DNA from 2 places in the Lipingzhangella rawalii genome. Region 1 is predicted to be linked to the other one. Evidence: riboswitches for the same ligand, from Rfam matches in the RefSeq annotation. Region 1 holds a riboswitch; the other holds the start of a gene.
What was found. Region 1 has a riboswitch for cobalamin ahead of metE (5-methyltetrahydropteroyltriglutamate--homocysteine S-methyltransferase). Riboswitches for the same ligand answer to the same signal wherever they lie in the genome.

Region 1 (7,108 bases):
GACTGCTGAGCTTCTTTTGTCTCGGTATGCGCTGGCGCGGATTCTCCCTAGCCACGCCGTACCTCATCCCAGATGGAGACGTCGGTGGTGGGCTCCCAGTCAGGGTCGGGGTAGATGCAGTCGACCGGGCATGCGGCAACACACTTGGGGCAGCCGGAACACAACTCGGGCACGATAATGACATCGTGCGAGACGTTCACAATTGCGTCGAACACACTCGGACACGCCCGTACACACGAGTTGCAATGAATACATTCATTAGCGGCGATTTTCATTGGCGGAGATTTCCAACGTGGGTCGCGCGTTTGCAGTTCGACTCGAACTTTGCGCGAGCCAAGGTCGTCGGGTCCGACCATCAAGTGATCCTAGCTCCATTAAACGACATTTTTGATGACTGTATCGAAGACCCGCTCGAAGTGGACAAGCGGGGCCGGTACAGATAAAGGTAGAATAATAGGATGAATTTTCGCTGGCTCGTGGCGATCCGGCCTCCCCCTGGCTTGTGCAGGTCAGATGGGAACCAGCCATGACCAAACTCGGGTGCCCGGGGGTGGCGCTCCGCTCCCGGCTGGGCTCTGGCACGAGGTGCGCAGCGGGACCAGCCTGTGTGCGGACCACCGGCGGCCGGGCCACTACACGGATCCGCCGACGCTGCGTGGCCCCTGCCCCGGCCACAGCTTCCGAAGCGGGGATGCCTGGCCCCAGGGGTGCGCTGACGTACCGGGGCCTCTCCCCAGCCATGAGGGCCACACCAGGCCGATGGGAGCCGGTGGGGCGGGACTGGAGCGGAGTCACGACCTACAGAGCAGGGCCTAAGCTAGACAATCGCGCAACGGCACTGGAGGTGTAACCGACATGCCCCCCTACGGCATCGATCCCCGATATCTGCGGCCCGGGCGCCGTTGGTACTGGGCCGGGAGTGGGATCATCGTGTTCGCGTTCGTGCTCGCGGTCGGGGGGTGTGGAGCGGGGCTCCTCCAGGCGATGTCGTCTCCCGAGTTCAACTCCCAGTTCACCGCCGGGGACGAGGTCGAGTTCGAGGCCCCGGCTCCAACCGATCCGGATCAGGCCTGGGTCCTCTACGTGGACACCCCAGCCGCGAATCCCTACGAGGCCGGTGACTGTACGGTTACCGGCCCTGGCGACCCGCCGGGCCTCACCGAAAGCTCCTACACACACGAGGTCGACGTTCACGGGACGTACTGGGAGCGCGCGGCGATCGTCCAGCTGGATCAGGCCGGAACCCACACCATCTCGTGCAGCAGTGACGACGCGGTCACCTACGCCATCGCCTACGCAGACAGTGACTCGGCGGCAACACGATCCGTCGGCATGGTGCTGGGGGTTTCCCTGATTCTGTTCACCGCACTTATCGCCGTTGGCGGCACCACGGTCATCGTCACCGCAGCACGGCGCCGCAAGCATCACCGCCAGCTACTCCAGCAGTACTACGGATCGGCAGCCGGGCCATCGCCGGGCCAGGGAGGCTACCCACCCCCGAGTGCAGGGCCACCCGCCGCCTGACCGGTGCCACCCCACGCCGCACCGTGATGCGGACGACGATCGCGGCGTGCAGCCACCACGTGCCGGGCACCGTCCCGGCGCCACGCAAGGGGGAAACCATGGCGCCGGGACGGGCAGGCCCCAGGACTCGCCGTCCTCGGCCGCAGGGGCCCAGTCCCGGGGTTCGGTGACAGTGTTCCCCGTAGCGGTGGATTTTCCCTTCCCGTTCGGGGAATCGAGGTGGGCGCCAAGGCGAGGTTCGACCCACCCCCACCGTCACCGCCGTGAACCACGGAACCGGACAGCCACCCCGGGGCCCTGGGAAGGGGCGGCGGGGCGTCGGGGCGCACGCGCTGCGGACACCGCGCTCCTCCTGCTGAACCCACGTCCCGGCGGGTTCTGTCGTCGGATCGAACGACATGGAGGTCCCGGTCCCTACCCGCCGCTGACCTCTGGGCAGAGACCGCCGGCCCGACGCCCCGGTGCCGCCGCCCCTACCGTTGTTCCGCGCGTACCTGCCGCGCGGCGGACACGAGGTTGCGCAGGGCCGGTTCGACCTCGGCGTAGCCGCGTGTCTTCAGGCCACAGTCCGGGTTCACCCACACACGCTCGGCGGGAACCGCGGCCACCGCGGTGCGCAGGAGGTTGCTGATCTCGTCAACGTCGGGAACCCGTGGTGAGTGGATGTCGTAGACACCTGGGCCCACCCCGCGGGCGAATCCCGCCGCGTTGAGGTCGGAAAGCACCTCCATCCGGGATCGTGCCGCCTCGATACTGGTCACGTCGGCGTCCAGCGCCGCGATGCCGGGCAGGATCTCCCCGAACTCGGAGTAGCAGAGATGGGTGTGGATTTGTGTGGAATCGGAGATGCCCGACGTCGCGAGCCGGAACGACTCCACGGACCAGGAGAGGTACTCCTTGTGCGCGGACTGGCGCAGGGGTAGCAGCTCCCGCAGAGCCGGCTCGTCCACCTGGATCGCACGGATCCCGGCCGACTCCAGGTCATGCACCTCGTCTCGAATTGCCAGGGCCACCTGCCGCGCGGTGTCGGCCAGCGGCTGGTCATCGCGGACGAAGGACCAGGCCAGAATCGTGACCGGCCCGGTCAGCATGCCCTTGACGGGGCGGTCGGTCAGGGACTGGGCGAACGTGGCCCACTCCACCGTCATCGGTTCCGGGCGGGACACGTCTCCGAAGAGCACCGGCGGCCGCACACACCGGGATCCGTAGGACTGGACCCAGCCGTGTTCGGTCGCGGCGAATCCGCGCAGCTGCTCGGCGAAGTACTGCACCATGTCGTTGCGCTCGGGCTCCCCGTGCACCAGCACATCCAACCCGATGTCTTCCTGCAACCGGATCACGCGTTCGATCTCGCTGCGCATCGCGGCGTGGTACTGCTCGGTGTCGAGCTGGCCGGCCCGGTGCTGGGCTCGTGCCCGGCGCAGTTCGTCGGTCTGGGGGAAAGACCCGATCGTTGTGGTGGGCAGCGCGGGCAGGCCCAACGAGGACTGCTGCTCCCCGGCGCGTTTGGCGTAGTCGCCCCGCTGGGCGTGCTCGGGCCGCAGGGAGTCCAGTCGCGCCCGAACCCGGGGCTCACGCAGGTCACTGGCGCTGCCCCGATCCGCCACGGCCGCGCGGGCCCGCGCCAACTCGTCCACCACGGACGCAGCGTCCTGCCCGTGGCGCAGGGCCCGACCGAGCAGCACCACCTCGGCGACCTTCTGCCGCGCGAAGGCCAGCCAGCTGCGCAGCCGTTCGGGCATTGCGGTCTCTCGGTCCACGTCGTAGGGAACGTGGAGCAGGGAACAGGAAGTGGACACCCCCAAACGCCCGACGCTGCCCAGCAGGGTGGCGGCCTTGGTCATCGCCGTGTCGACGTCGGTTCGCCAGATGTTGCGCCCGTCCACAACCCCGGCCACGACCTCCTTGTCCCGCAGGGCCGTCTGTGCGGCGGCCGCATCTCCGGCGGTGGGGTCGGTGACCAGGTCGAGAGCCAAACCCTCCACCGGTACGCGGGCGAGGGTCCCCAGCGCCTCCCCGAGGGAACCGAAGTAACTGGCCACCAGGATGCTCGGACGGTCTGGACGCCCACCCAGCCGGGTGTAGGCCTGGTCCAGCGCGGCCAGCTCCGCGGCGGAACGGTCGGCCACGAACGCCGGTTCGTCCAACTGGACCCACTCCGCCCCGGCGGAGTGCAGGGCGGCCAACAGCTCCTCGTACACCGGAAGCAGTCGTTCCAGGAGGGACAACGGCTGGAAGTCCTCCGGCGCGTCGGCGTGTGCCTTGGCCAGCAGCAGGAAGGTGACCGGCCCCAGCAGTACCGGCCGGGTCTCCAGGCCCAGTTTGCGGGCCTCAACGTACTCGTCGATGGGCTTGCTGCCCGCCAGTGCGAACCCGGTATCCGGGCCCAGCTCCGGAACCAGGTAGTGGTAGTTCGTGTCGAACCACTTGGTCATTTCCAGGGCGGGGGCCTGTTGGGTGCCGCGAGCCGCGGCGAAGTAGGTGTCCAGGGGGGAGAGCCCCAGCTCGGTGTGGCGCGGAGGTAGGGCACCGACCAGGGCTGCGGTGTCCAGAACCTGGTCGTAATAGGAGAAGGTGTTGGAGGGAATCGAGTCCAGCCCGGCCGCCTTGAGCTCGTCCCAGGTGTTCACCCGCAGTGTCCGGGCGGTTTCCTCCAGGTCGGCGGCGGTGCTGGTTCCGGCCCAGTAGCTTTCCACCGCACGCTTGAGCTCCCGATCGGGTCCGATCCGGGGATAGCCAAGAATGGTGGCGCCAACGGGGTTACGATCAGTCACTTGCTCTCTCCTCGCGAGCTCGTCTGCGGCGTCCGAGGCACGCGCGCAGCATCGGCGAGGAGGACCGGGGCACCCGGGTCGCTCTGTCTCTCGCTCCCTGCCCACCCGCGAGGCTCGGACGCAAGCGCCCACCGGGCGGTGGGCGCTACCACAGGCAGGTCTTCGGACTCGTGGGCGCGTGAGCTCTCGACACTCGGCCTACTGGCCGTCGCTTCCCGGACGTGGCGTCCAGTGCTTTACCGCGATCACCGCGGTGACGGCGTTCGTTCCCACTAACCGCTGCGGGGCAGTCCCGGATTCTCACCGGATTCCCTGTTGCCTCCCCCGGTCGCCACCGTGTGCTGACTCCCGGGAGAACCTGTCGCACTGTTGAGAGTAGCAACTCCGCGCCAACGCGGGGAGTCCTGGGGAGCAGCACCCACCCGGTAGGAGACCGCACTCCGCGCCCCGGTACTGGTCGCCGCCGGGCCAGCAGCAGTGCCAGCACCACCGGGCACGGCCGATGCTCCGCTGGCTGGTCGGCTCGGGGCCGCCGGTCCATTGCGGCGGCGCGCCGGGTGCGGCTGTCCCGGGCCGGCACGGCGGGTATCGACACGGCACAGCCCCCGTCAGTGACTGAGATACATGTCACGCTGCTCCGTGTTCGGGGATACCCGTCGCGCTGCCATGCCGCACTCCTGGACCACCAGGCCGCCACACCGCCGTGTGCAGCGGATTCGTGATGCGTTCGCGTGAACAGCGAACGTGTGCCCCTCCAGTAACCCTTCCCCAACGAGAGGGTAGAGTCGCTCCCGACAAGGTCAGCCGTAATCGCCGTGTGCTTCTGGCCTTCCGCTTGTCACGGTGGGGGCGGGCCAGGCTCTGGGCTGCGCCCGACCCCACCGTCACATCCACACCGTGGTATCCCCGCCGCGGCCGACACCATGCGTCGACCAGCAGGGATTGCGGACACCGCGCCATCTGGACGGCCCGGTCGGACCCAGTCGGGTCCGACCGGTCGCCGCCACAACCGAGACCTGAGGTAACACATGAGCGTGACCCGGCGGGAGATCGCCGACACTTTGGAGGGCGCGTTCAGCTCGGGGCCTCTGCGCCCCGGGCAGATGGTCAGCGCGGCCGAGTTGCAGGGCGCGTCGCCCGCCGTACTGGCCACTCTCGGCCAGCTCCCGGACGCTCCATACTCGAACCTGCGTAGCCTTTGGCAGCACCTTCCGGAGGTACCTCGTGATCGCTAACACCCAGCAGGAGGTCCCGGACGGCATCGTCGCACTCGCCGACGCCGCCGCACCGTGGGTCAACTCGGGCACCATCGGGGTGCTCCGTGGATTCGACCAGGCAAGCCGGGAACGCAGCGTTCAGCTGCGAGCACGGCTGTTGACCGACGAGCGAAGCCCGATCGATATCGCACCGCTGTCCACTCCCCGGCTGCGGGAGCAGCTCAGCCAGCCCGACTACCAGGATCTGTGCCTGTTGGTGGACTCGGGTGGCTGGCCCACGGTCAAGGCGCAGCGTCTGGCGGCCCTGCTGGGGCTTCCGCTGCTCCAGCGCCCCACCGAGACCACCCCACCGGCAACCGTGCTCGGACTGCGCGAGAATGAGGAGATCATTGACGTCGCGCTCAGTGACTTCGAGATCTACCCCAGCACACCCGAGGCGGGACAGCTCCACGTGAGCCTGGACGGCCAGGAGCTCCCGGTGAGCGACACCCGACACCTGCGTGTCCGGCTGGGCGACGGCCCGACGTCGGGTCAGCTGGTCTGTGCGGTGGCCGATGACGAGAACTCGGCGTTCTCGGGCTCCGTGCTGACGGTGGATCCCGCGCAGCACAGCTTCACCGTGTTGCGCGACGGACGGCCGGTTGCCGATATCACCCGAAGCACACGGTGTGTCGCACTCCCGGACCGGCTGCACGTCATCCATCCCTGAGGCCGTCGTCCGTCGGCACGGCCCAGCCCGGACTCAGCCTGCCGCAGTACCGCGCCCACGAGCGGGTGACTGTTCCGAGCGGCCTGCCCGGTCCTACGGCGCCGACAGCAGCCGTGGGGCCGGGCCTGGACGATAGGGTGGCAGGCTCCGAGGAGGTGCGGTGATGGCCACGGAGCACATGCAAATCGGCACTGTCGCAGAACGAACCGGTCTGTCGCTGCGCACCATCCGGTACTACGACGAGATGGGGCTGGTCACGCCGTCGGCCCGTTCTCCAGGCGGATTCCGGTTGTACTGCGAATCCGATGTGCAGCGGCTGCTGTTGATCACACGGATGCGTCCCCTGGAGTTCAGTCTGGAGGACACCCGCCGGCTACTGAATATCCTGGATCAACTGGATCGGCTGCCCGTGGGGGACGGGGAACACGACCACCGCACGCGGCTGTTGCAGCAGCTCTCCGAGTTCGAGGAGGCTATCGCCAGCCGCTGCGCCTCGCTCCGCGAGCAGCTCACGCAGGCCGAAGCCTTTGCCGAGCAGTTGCGTGCGCAGAGTGGACGCCCCTCCGCGCCCCTCATGTGAGGGTCGTTCCCGGCCCCTGGGGCGCGGGTTCGGGGTTCGGGGTGCCCTCCGGGGCCAGTGGGGGGAGTGGGGCCAGGAATCCCTGAGCCAGGCTTGCCTGGACCAGGGCAGCTCCACGAACCACGATCGGCAGGGTTGCCGCGAACAGGATCCCTATTCCCGTGTGCGCGAGTACGGCGAGTCCCAGGCTGTCACCGTAGCCGAGCAGCTCCACCAGCCCGTGGTTTCCGGGAATACCGTGCACGATCCACGCATAGGCGGGGTAGGTGACCCCAGCGAGGGCAACCGCCCACCACACCACGAC
Region 2 (7,108 bases), on a different contig from region 1:
TGCCGGAACGGGGCCTGCCCCTGGCGCCTACGAGCTGCGGTACGACTCGCATACTCAGGAGTGGCTGCTCACCCGGGTCTGGGACTGATCTTGGACGTCACGGAGCAGGGAGGCGGCAGAATTCCCGCGCGCTAGGGCACGGGATCCACGTCCGGAGGAAGCTCCCAGCCGGAGGCGTGCGGCCGCTACCCCACGACTGGACGGCGGGCCCCTGCCGCGGTGCCCCGCTCGAATGCCCGTCCCACCTCCAGTAGGCGGCGTTCCGCCAGATGCGGCCCCACGATCTGGAGTCCGACCGGCAGGCCTTCGGGTGTGAACCCCGCCGGCACCGAGAGGGCTGGGCATCCCGTGATCGAGATCAGGTAGCACGAACGCATCCAGTCCAGATAGGTCGCCTGGGCCACCCCGTCGATCTCCGTGGGGTACTCCTGCTCCACGGGGAACGGAACCACCTGACTCACCGGAAGCACCAGGACGTCGTAGGTCATGAAGAACTCCCGCATCCGGTGGTACAGCTCGGTGTGTCGGCGTTCCGCCGCCGCCACATCCGCCCCGTCCAGGGTGCGGCCCTGTCGGATGTTCCACGCCAGGCTCGGCTTGAGCTGATCTGGGGCCGCGTCCAACAGCGGCCCCAGATTGCTCGCCATAGTCCAGGCCCGCAGGGTGCGAAACGCCTCGTCGGCGCCGGAGAGGTCCGGCGTGGCCTCCACAACCGTGCAGCCCAGTTCGTCGAAGACGCCGAGCTGCTGACGTAGCACCGCCAGCACCGCCGGGTCCGTGGGGAACTCCCCACCCAGATCGGGGCTCCACGCCACCCGGAGCCCCGCCACATCCGCCTCCGGCGGAGCGGCGAACCGATCCGGGGACTCCGGGACCGCGATCGGACTTCGCGCGTCCGGGCCGGCGAGAACGGACAGCAGCAGGCCCACATCGTCCACACTCCGAGCCATCGGTCCCTGCACACTCAGAGTCGACCAGCCCAACGGCGCCGGCCAGGACGGGACCCGCCCGGGGCTCGGGCGCAGACCCACCACGTTCGTGAACGAGGCCGGATTCCGCAGCGAGCCCCCCATGTCCGAACCCTCGGCCAAAGGGTGCAAGCCAGCGGCCAGAGCCGCCGCCGCGCCCCCACTACTGCCCCCGGCCGAGCGGGAGACGTCGTAGGGGTTGCGGGTGGTCCCAAACACCGGGTTGAAGGTGTGCGAGCCCGCCGCGAATTCCGGAACGTTCGACTTGCCGACCGTGATCGCCCCCGCGGCGCGGATCCGTTCCACGACCAGCTCGTCCCGGTCCGGAACGTGGTCGGCAAATAGGGGAGAGCCCGAGGTGGTGCGCACTCCCGCGGTGGCATGCGTGTCCTTGTGGGCGATCGGTAGCCCGTGCAGCGGCCCTACGGCCGCACCGGCCGCCCACCGCTCGTCCGCAGCGTGGGCCTCCGTCAGGGCACGTTCCGCACACAGTGACACCACCGCATTGATCTTCGGGTTGACCCGCTCGATCCGGTCCAGGTGGGCCCGGACCACCTCCCGCGCCGACACCGCACCCGCGTGCAGCAACCCGGCCAACTCTCTGGCCGAGTGGAAGACCAGCCCCGTCGTCTCCTCGCCCGTGTCACTCATCCAGCCCCTCCACCACGACGCGTTGTTTCAGGTGCTGCGCATCCTAGAACGCACCTCCACCGGTCGCCCCCGGCAGGAATCGCCGGAAACCAGCGGCCCCAACTGGCGGCTCCACGCTGTGCGATGCCACACACCCGGCCCCTGTGCGGCCACGCCGAGTTGCATACCCCCGCCACAACCCCTAACGTTGAAAACGCATCGACGCGGGGTGGAGCAGTTCGGTAGCTCGTTGGGCTCATAACCCAAAGGTCGCAGGTTCAAATCCTGCCCCCGCTACGGATCAAGGGCTGGCGTGGACGGACGTTGAACGTCCCTTCACGCCAGCCCTTTGCGTGTGTGCGCAGGGCACCGCAGGCCGAACGTGTCCTGGGGCCATTCCGTGCGCAGCCTGTCCGCGCTGGCGCCGAGAACCAGGGTCCGGTGGGCCGGGTTCCGGGCTGCCCCCGTACAGCACCACACCACGTGCTCTGCATCGCCCCGAGCTCAGAGTTTCGCGTCGCCGGGCTCGGTAGGGGCCCGGCCCCCGCCGGATGGGGGCGCGGCGGGTGTGCGATCCTGGACGACGGTGTCAGCAGCAGGAACCCGGTGTGAGTCCGGGACGGTCCCGCCACTGTGACCAGGAAGCGGCCCCCATACAGCCACTGCCGCATCGCCGGTGGGAAGGCGGCGGGCAGCGAAGATCTGGAAGTCAGGAGACTGGGCGACACCCGAGAACCAAACCTGTGGGCGAGGATTCCCAAGGAAGGATGGAGCTGCGTGAGCGCCACCGCTCGCTACCCGTTCAGCGCGGTCGTCGGGATGGACGACCTCAAGCTGGCCCTGCTGATCAATGCCGTATCGCCCGGAGTGGGCGGCGTGCTCGTGCGTGGGGAGAAGGGCACCGCCAAGTCCACCATCGTGCGGGCACTTGCCGCACTGCTACCGGACCTGGATGTTGTGGCCGGATGCCGCTTCTCCTGCGATCCGCGTCAGCCCGATCCCGACTGTCCCGACGGGCCGCACACCGTCGACGCCGAAACAACACACAGCCGCCCGGCCCGCCTGGTCGAACTGCCGGTCGGGGCCAGCGAGGACCGGCTGGCCGGCTCCCTGGACATCGAGCGGGCCCTGACTTCCGGAGTCAAAGCTTTCGAACCCGGCCTGCTCGCCGAGGCCCACCGCGGCGCCCTGTACGTGGACGAGGTTAACCTCCTGCACGACCATCTGGTGGATCTGCTGCTGGACGCCGCCGCGATGGGAGTTTCCCACGTCGAACGGGAAGGAGTCTCGGTCTCCCACGCCGCACGGTTCCTGCTCGTTGGAACGATGAACCCGGAGGAGGGGGAACTACGGCCGCAGCTCCTCGACCGCTTCGGGCTCACTGTCGAGGCGACCGCAACCCGGGAGCCTGCCGAGCGGGCCGAGGTGGTGCGCCGTCGGCTGGCATTCGAGGAGAACCCGTCCGCCTTCGCCGCCCAGTACGCCGAGGCTGACGCCGAGCTCGCCACCAGTATCCGCGACGCCCAGCAGCGGCTGGGCCAGGTCCAGCTCACGGACACGGCCCTGGAACAGGTCACCGCGGTCTGCGCGGCCTTCGACGTGGACGGTCTCCGCGCCGACCTGGTCACCGCCCGCGCGGCCACCGCGCTCGCTGCCTGGCGGGCCCACCCCGAGGTCACCACCGACGACGTTCGGGACGCCGCACGTCTTGCTCTGCCACACCGGCGTCGTCGTGACCCGTTCGACGCCCCGGACCTGGACGAGGACCGGCTCCAGGAGGCCCTGGACCAGGCGGGTGATGCGGACCCAAAAGACACTGAGGGGGCACAGCCCCCGTCGCCGGGAGACACCTCGCAGCAGCAGCGGGATGCCGGGGAGACCGAGCAGCCTCCCGACTCCGGAACGGCTCAGAGCCCGGCGGATTCTGCGTCCGGCTCCGGAACCGGGGCAGAGGGGCAGGATGACGGCTCCCAGAAGCAGCCCCAGGGCGCTCGGGAACCCGAGGATCCGGAGGGAACCTATCGGCCCCCCGTCTTTCGGGTGGACGGAATGGGATCCGGTACGCCCGGTCGCCGATCCCGTGCGGAGACTCCACAGGGGCGCATCTCCGGATCCCGGGTCCCGCGTGGTCGTGTGACCTCACCGCACCTGACGGCCACCCTGCGGGCCGCCGCCCCCCACCAGCAGCAGCGGGGGCGTGTCGGTGGCGGGTTGGTGCTCCGCAGCAGCGACCTGCGTGAGGCGGTCCGGGAGGGACGGGAGGGCAACCTCGTTCTGTTCTGTGTGGACGCGAGTGGATCCATGGCCGCCCGCCGTCGGATGCGCGCCGTGAAGGGGGCGGTCCTGAGTCTCCTGATGGACGCCTACCAGCGCAGGGACAAGGTCGGCCTCGTCACGTTCCGCGGCGCGGGCGCTGAGCTCGCACTCCCCCCGACATCCTCGGTGGAGGCGGGGGCTCGGCGTCTGCGCGACCTCCGCACCGGGGGGCGTACCCCGCTGGGCGCGGGACTGCGTACCGCCGCGGAGACGGTACGCAACGAGCGGCTGCGTGATCCCCGACGTCGCCCCCTACTGATCCTGGTCACCGACGGCCGGTCCACCCATGGTGGTTTCGACGAGGCCCTGCGGATGTGTGGCTGGTTGCGCTCCGCGGACGTGGAGTCGGTGGTGGTGGACTGCGAGGCGGGGCCGGTACGCCTGGGAAACGCCGGCAGACTCGCGACCGCCCTCGCCGGGAACCGGACCGACCTCAACGACCTGGCCAGTAGTGAGCTGAGCGGAATCGTTCGCCAGTACACCCAGCCGAACCAGGCAGCCTGACCCCTGTCCACCGAAATGACGTCCCCTTGCTGAAGGAGCTGATCGAACGCCATGCCACAGGGCCAGCCCGACTACGTCCCCGACGACGGACTCACCACACGTCAGCGCCGGCACCGTCCGCTGGTCATGGTGCACACGGGCCCCGGGAAAGGGAAATCCACGGCGGCGTTCGGGCTCGCGACGCGAGCCTGGGCCCAGGGGTGGTCGATCGGCGTGTTCCAGTTCGTCAAGTCCGCGAAGTGGCGCATCGGGGAGGAACGTGCCCTGCGCACCCTCGCCGAATCGGGCGAGGGTGGCACTGTCAGCTGGAACAAGATGGGGGAGGGGTGGTCCTGGATCCGGCATCGACGCGCAACCGAGGACCATGCCGCCGACGCGGCCGAGGGCTGGGAACAGATCAAGCGGGACCTGGCCGCCGAAACCCATCGGCTCTATGTCCTGGACGAGTTCACCTATCCCATGAAATGGGGATGGGTGGATGTGGAGGATGTGGTTGCCACCCTTGCGCAGCGGCCCGGGACGCAACACGTCGTGATCACTGGCCGGGATGCCGACCCCAGACTGGTGGACGCCGCGGATCTGGTCACCGAGATGTCCAAGGTGAGGCATCCCATGGACGTGGGGCAGAAGGGGCAGCGGGGGATCGAGTGGTGAGTCCGTCCCGGCCCCGACGCCGGTCCCGTTGGGCTGCGCGAACGTAGACCCGACGAGCAGAGTCCGCGACGGCCTGCCGATTCGTCGACGCCCGCATCGGCTTTCCGGGCCCCATGGCCGGGCGGGCGGCCCCAGTTCCAGCCCCGGGGTGGCGTGCGGACAATGCACCCGGCGCTGCTATGCCGCCCGCCCCATGTAGTGCTGGGCTGTCGCGGCCAGGAACCGGCGGGCCAGTTCCGGGGCACCGGCCCAGTGCACATGCAGGTAGGAGGCGTGCAGGCGCGCGTTGGCGAAGCCTTCGGGGCCGTCGCTGTTCCACTGCCAGGCTGCCCCCAGCCGCCCATTGGCTCCCCGGTCCGGGCCGGAGGGCGGGGTGGTGGCCGTGCGGTGGAACTCGTGACCGTGTACGCGGGTGCCGGCTGGCCCCAGCACGGAGTCCCGCACGGCCACCGCGGACCGGTAGCCGAGGGTGAGGCGTGGGGTCATCTCTGCACGGGCCGGCAGCACTCCCGCCATGGGGAGACCATCCAGACTTCGGCACAGGTACAGCAGTCCGGCGCATTCGGCGACGACCGGTGCACCCCGTTCGGTGAGTTTGGCCACCGCCTCGCGCAGTGGCTGGTTCGCGGACAGGTCGCTGGCATGCTCCTCGGGGAACCCACCGCCGATGATCAGCGCGGCGGTCTCACCGGGGAGCCGCGGGGCCTGGAGTGGATCCACGGGGACCACCTCGGCGCCACCAGCCTCGAGCAGTTCCACCTGCTCGCGGTAGGAGAAAGTGAACGCCGCCCCGCCTGCCATGGCGATTCGAACCCGCGGGTGGGTCTGGGGCAACGCCAGCTCCGTTTCGGGGTTCCAGGGCTCGCAGGACAGTGGTTCCGCCGTGCGGGCGATGTCGTGGATCTGCGCCAGGTCGCAGGCTGCGTCGACGGTGGCACCCAGTGCGGCCACCGCGGCCCCGGCCTCGGTTCCGCGCTCCGTCGCCGGAATCAGGCCCAGGTGCCGGGAGGGTGTGCTCACCTCTGCGTTGCGGCGCAGGACACCCAGCACGGGAAGTCCGGTTTCCGCCACGGCGGCGCGGAGCAGCTCTTCGTGCCGCTGCGAACCGACCTGATTGAGGATGATTCCGGCAATACGAACCCTCGGGTCGAAACTGCGGAAGCCGTGGATGAGCGCGGCGATCGAGCGGCTGCTACGCGCCGCGTCCACGACGAGAATCACGGGCGCACCCACGAGTGTGGCCACATGCGCCGTAGAGGCGAAGTCACCGGGGCCGTCGAACGGGACATCGGGCTGGGCAGCCCCGTCGAACAATCCCATCACGCCCTCGATCACGGCGACGTCGGCGCCGTGCGCGCCGTGCCGGAACAGGGGAGCCACCCGTTCGGGACCGCACAACACCGGATCCAGGTTGCGGGGGTGGCGCCCGGTGGCCAAGGCGTGGTACCCGGGGTCGATGTAGTCGGGTCCAACCTTGTGCCCGGACACACGGTGTCCACGCGCAGCCAGGGCCGCCATCAGGCCGGTGGCGACCGTGGTCTTGCCGCTCCCAGAGTGGGGGGCGGCGATCACCACCCGAGGTACCTGCGTCATACGCCTTTCGCTCCGGCCGGTAGAAAACCAGGAGAATCCGGCCGTGCAGCTCGGATTCGGACACCAGGTTACGTCGCATCGGTCCATCCCGTGTAATGGAGGGATGAGCACTTCACCGGCCTGGCGCTGGCCGCTGGCCGTCGGCGTGGGGGCGCGTCGTGGCCAGGATTCCACGGTTGTGCCCCGAGCTGTCGATGCCGTGCTCCGGGCGGCTGGCATCGACCCTGCCCGCGTCCATGTGCTGGCGACCAGTGCGGCCAGAGCGTCGGATTCGGGGATGCGCACAGCCGCGGCAACGTGGCGCTGGCCACTGGTTTCCTACTCGGCAGAGCGTCTGTCCGGGGTCGCGGTGCCCTCGCCGAGTTCGACGGTGCATCGGGCGGTGGGAACCTCCAGTGTGGCCGAAGCCGCCGCGTTGCTGGCGGTGGCCGAGGTTGCGGAGC

Region 2: it holds a riboswitch for cobalamin, as region 1 does, so the genes downstream of both, RIF23_RS12240 (putative cobaltochelatase) here and metE (5-methyltetrahydropteroyltriglutamate--homocysteine S-methyltransferase) in region 1, are expected to answer to the same signal.

The regions. Positions count from the first base shown of each region.
Region 1 is NZ_JAVLVT010000006.1:219,975-227,082, reverse strand. Features, by position in the region: gene RIF23_RS20845 (4Fe-4S dicluster-binding protein) at 48-275, opposite strand; gene RIF23_RS14975 (hypothetical protein) at 856-1,524, shown strand; gene metE (5-methyltetrahydropteroyltriglutamate--homocysteine S-methyltransferase) at 1,998-4,298, opposite strand; cobalamin riboswitch at 4,435-4,675, opposite strand; gene RIF23_RS14965 (hypothetical protein) at 5,327-5,533, shown strand; gene RIF23_RS14960 (hypothetical protein) at 5,523-6,224, shown strand; gene RIF23_RS14955 (MerR family transcriptional regulator) at 6,388-6,804, shown strand; gene RIF23_RS14950 (sensor domain-containing protein) at 6,797-7,108, opposite strand, start outside.
Region 2 is NZ_JAVLVT010000005.1:271,403-278,510, forward strand. Features, by position in the region: gene RIF23_RS12225 (DUF6504 family protein) at 1-88, shown strand, start outside; gene RIF23_RS12230 (amidase) at 186-1,619, opposite strand; tRNA gene RIF23_RS12235 (tRNA-Met) at 1,822-1,895, shown strand; cobalamin riboswitch at 2,166-2,338, shown strand; gene RIF23_RS12240 (putative cobaltochelatase) at 2,376-4,418, shown strand; gene cobO (cob(I)yrinic acid a,c-diamide adenosyltransferase) at 4,470-5,072, shown strand; gene RIF23_RS12250 (cobyrinate a,c-diamide synthase) at 5,250-6,665, opposite strand; gene RIF23_RS12255 (cobalamin biosynthesis protein) at 6,769-7,108, shown strand, end outside.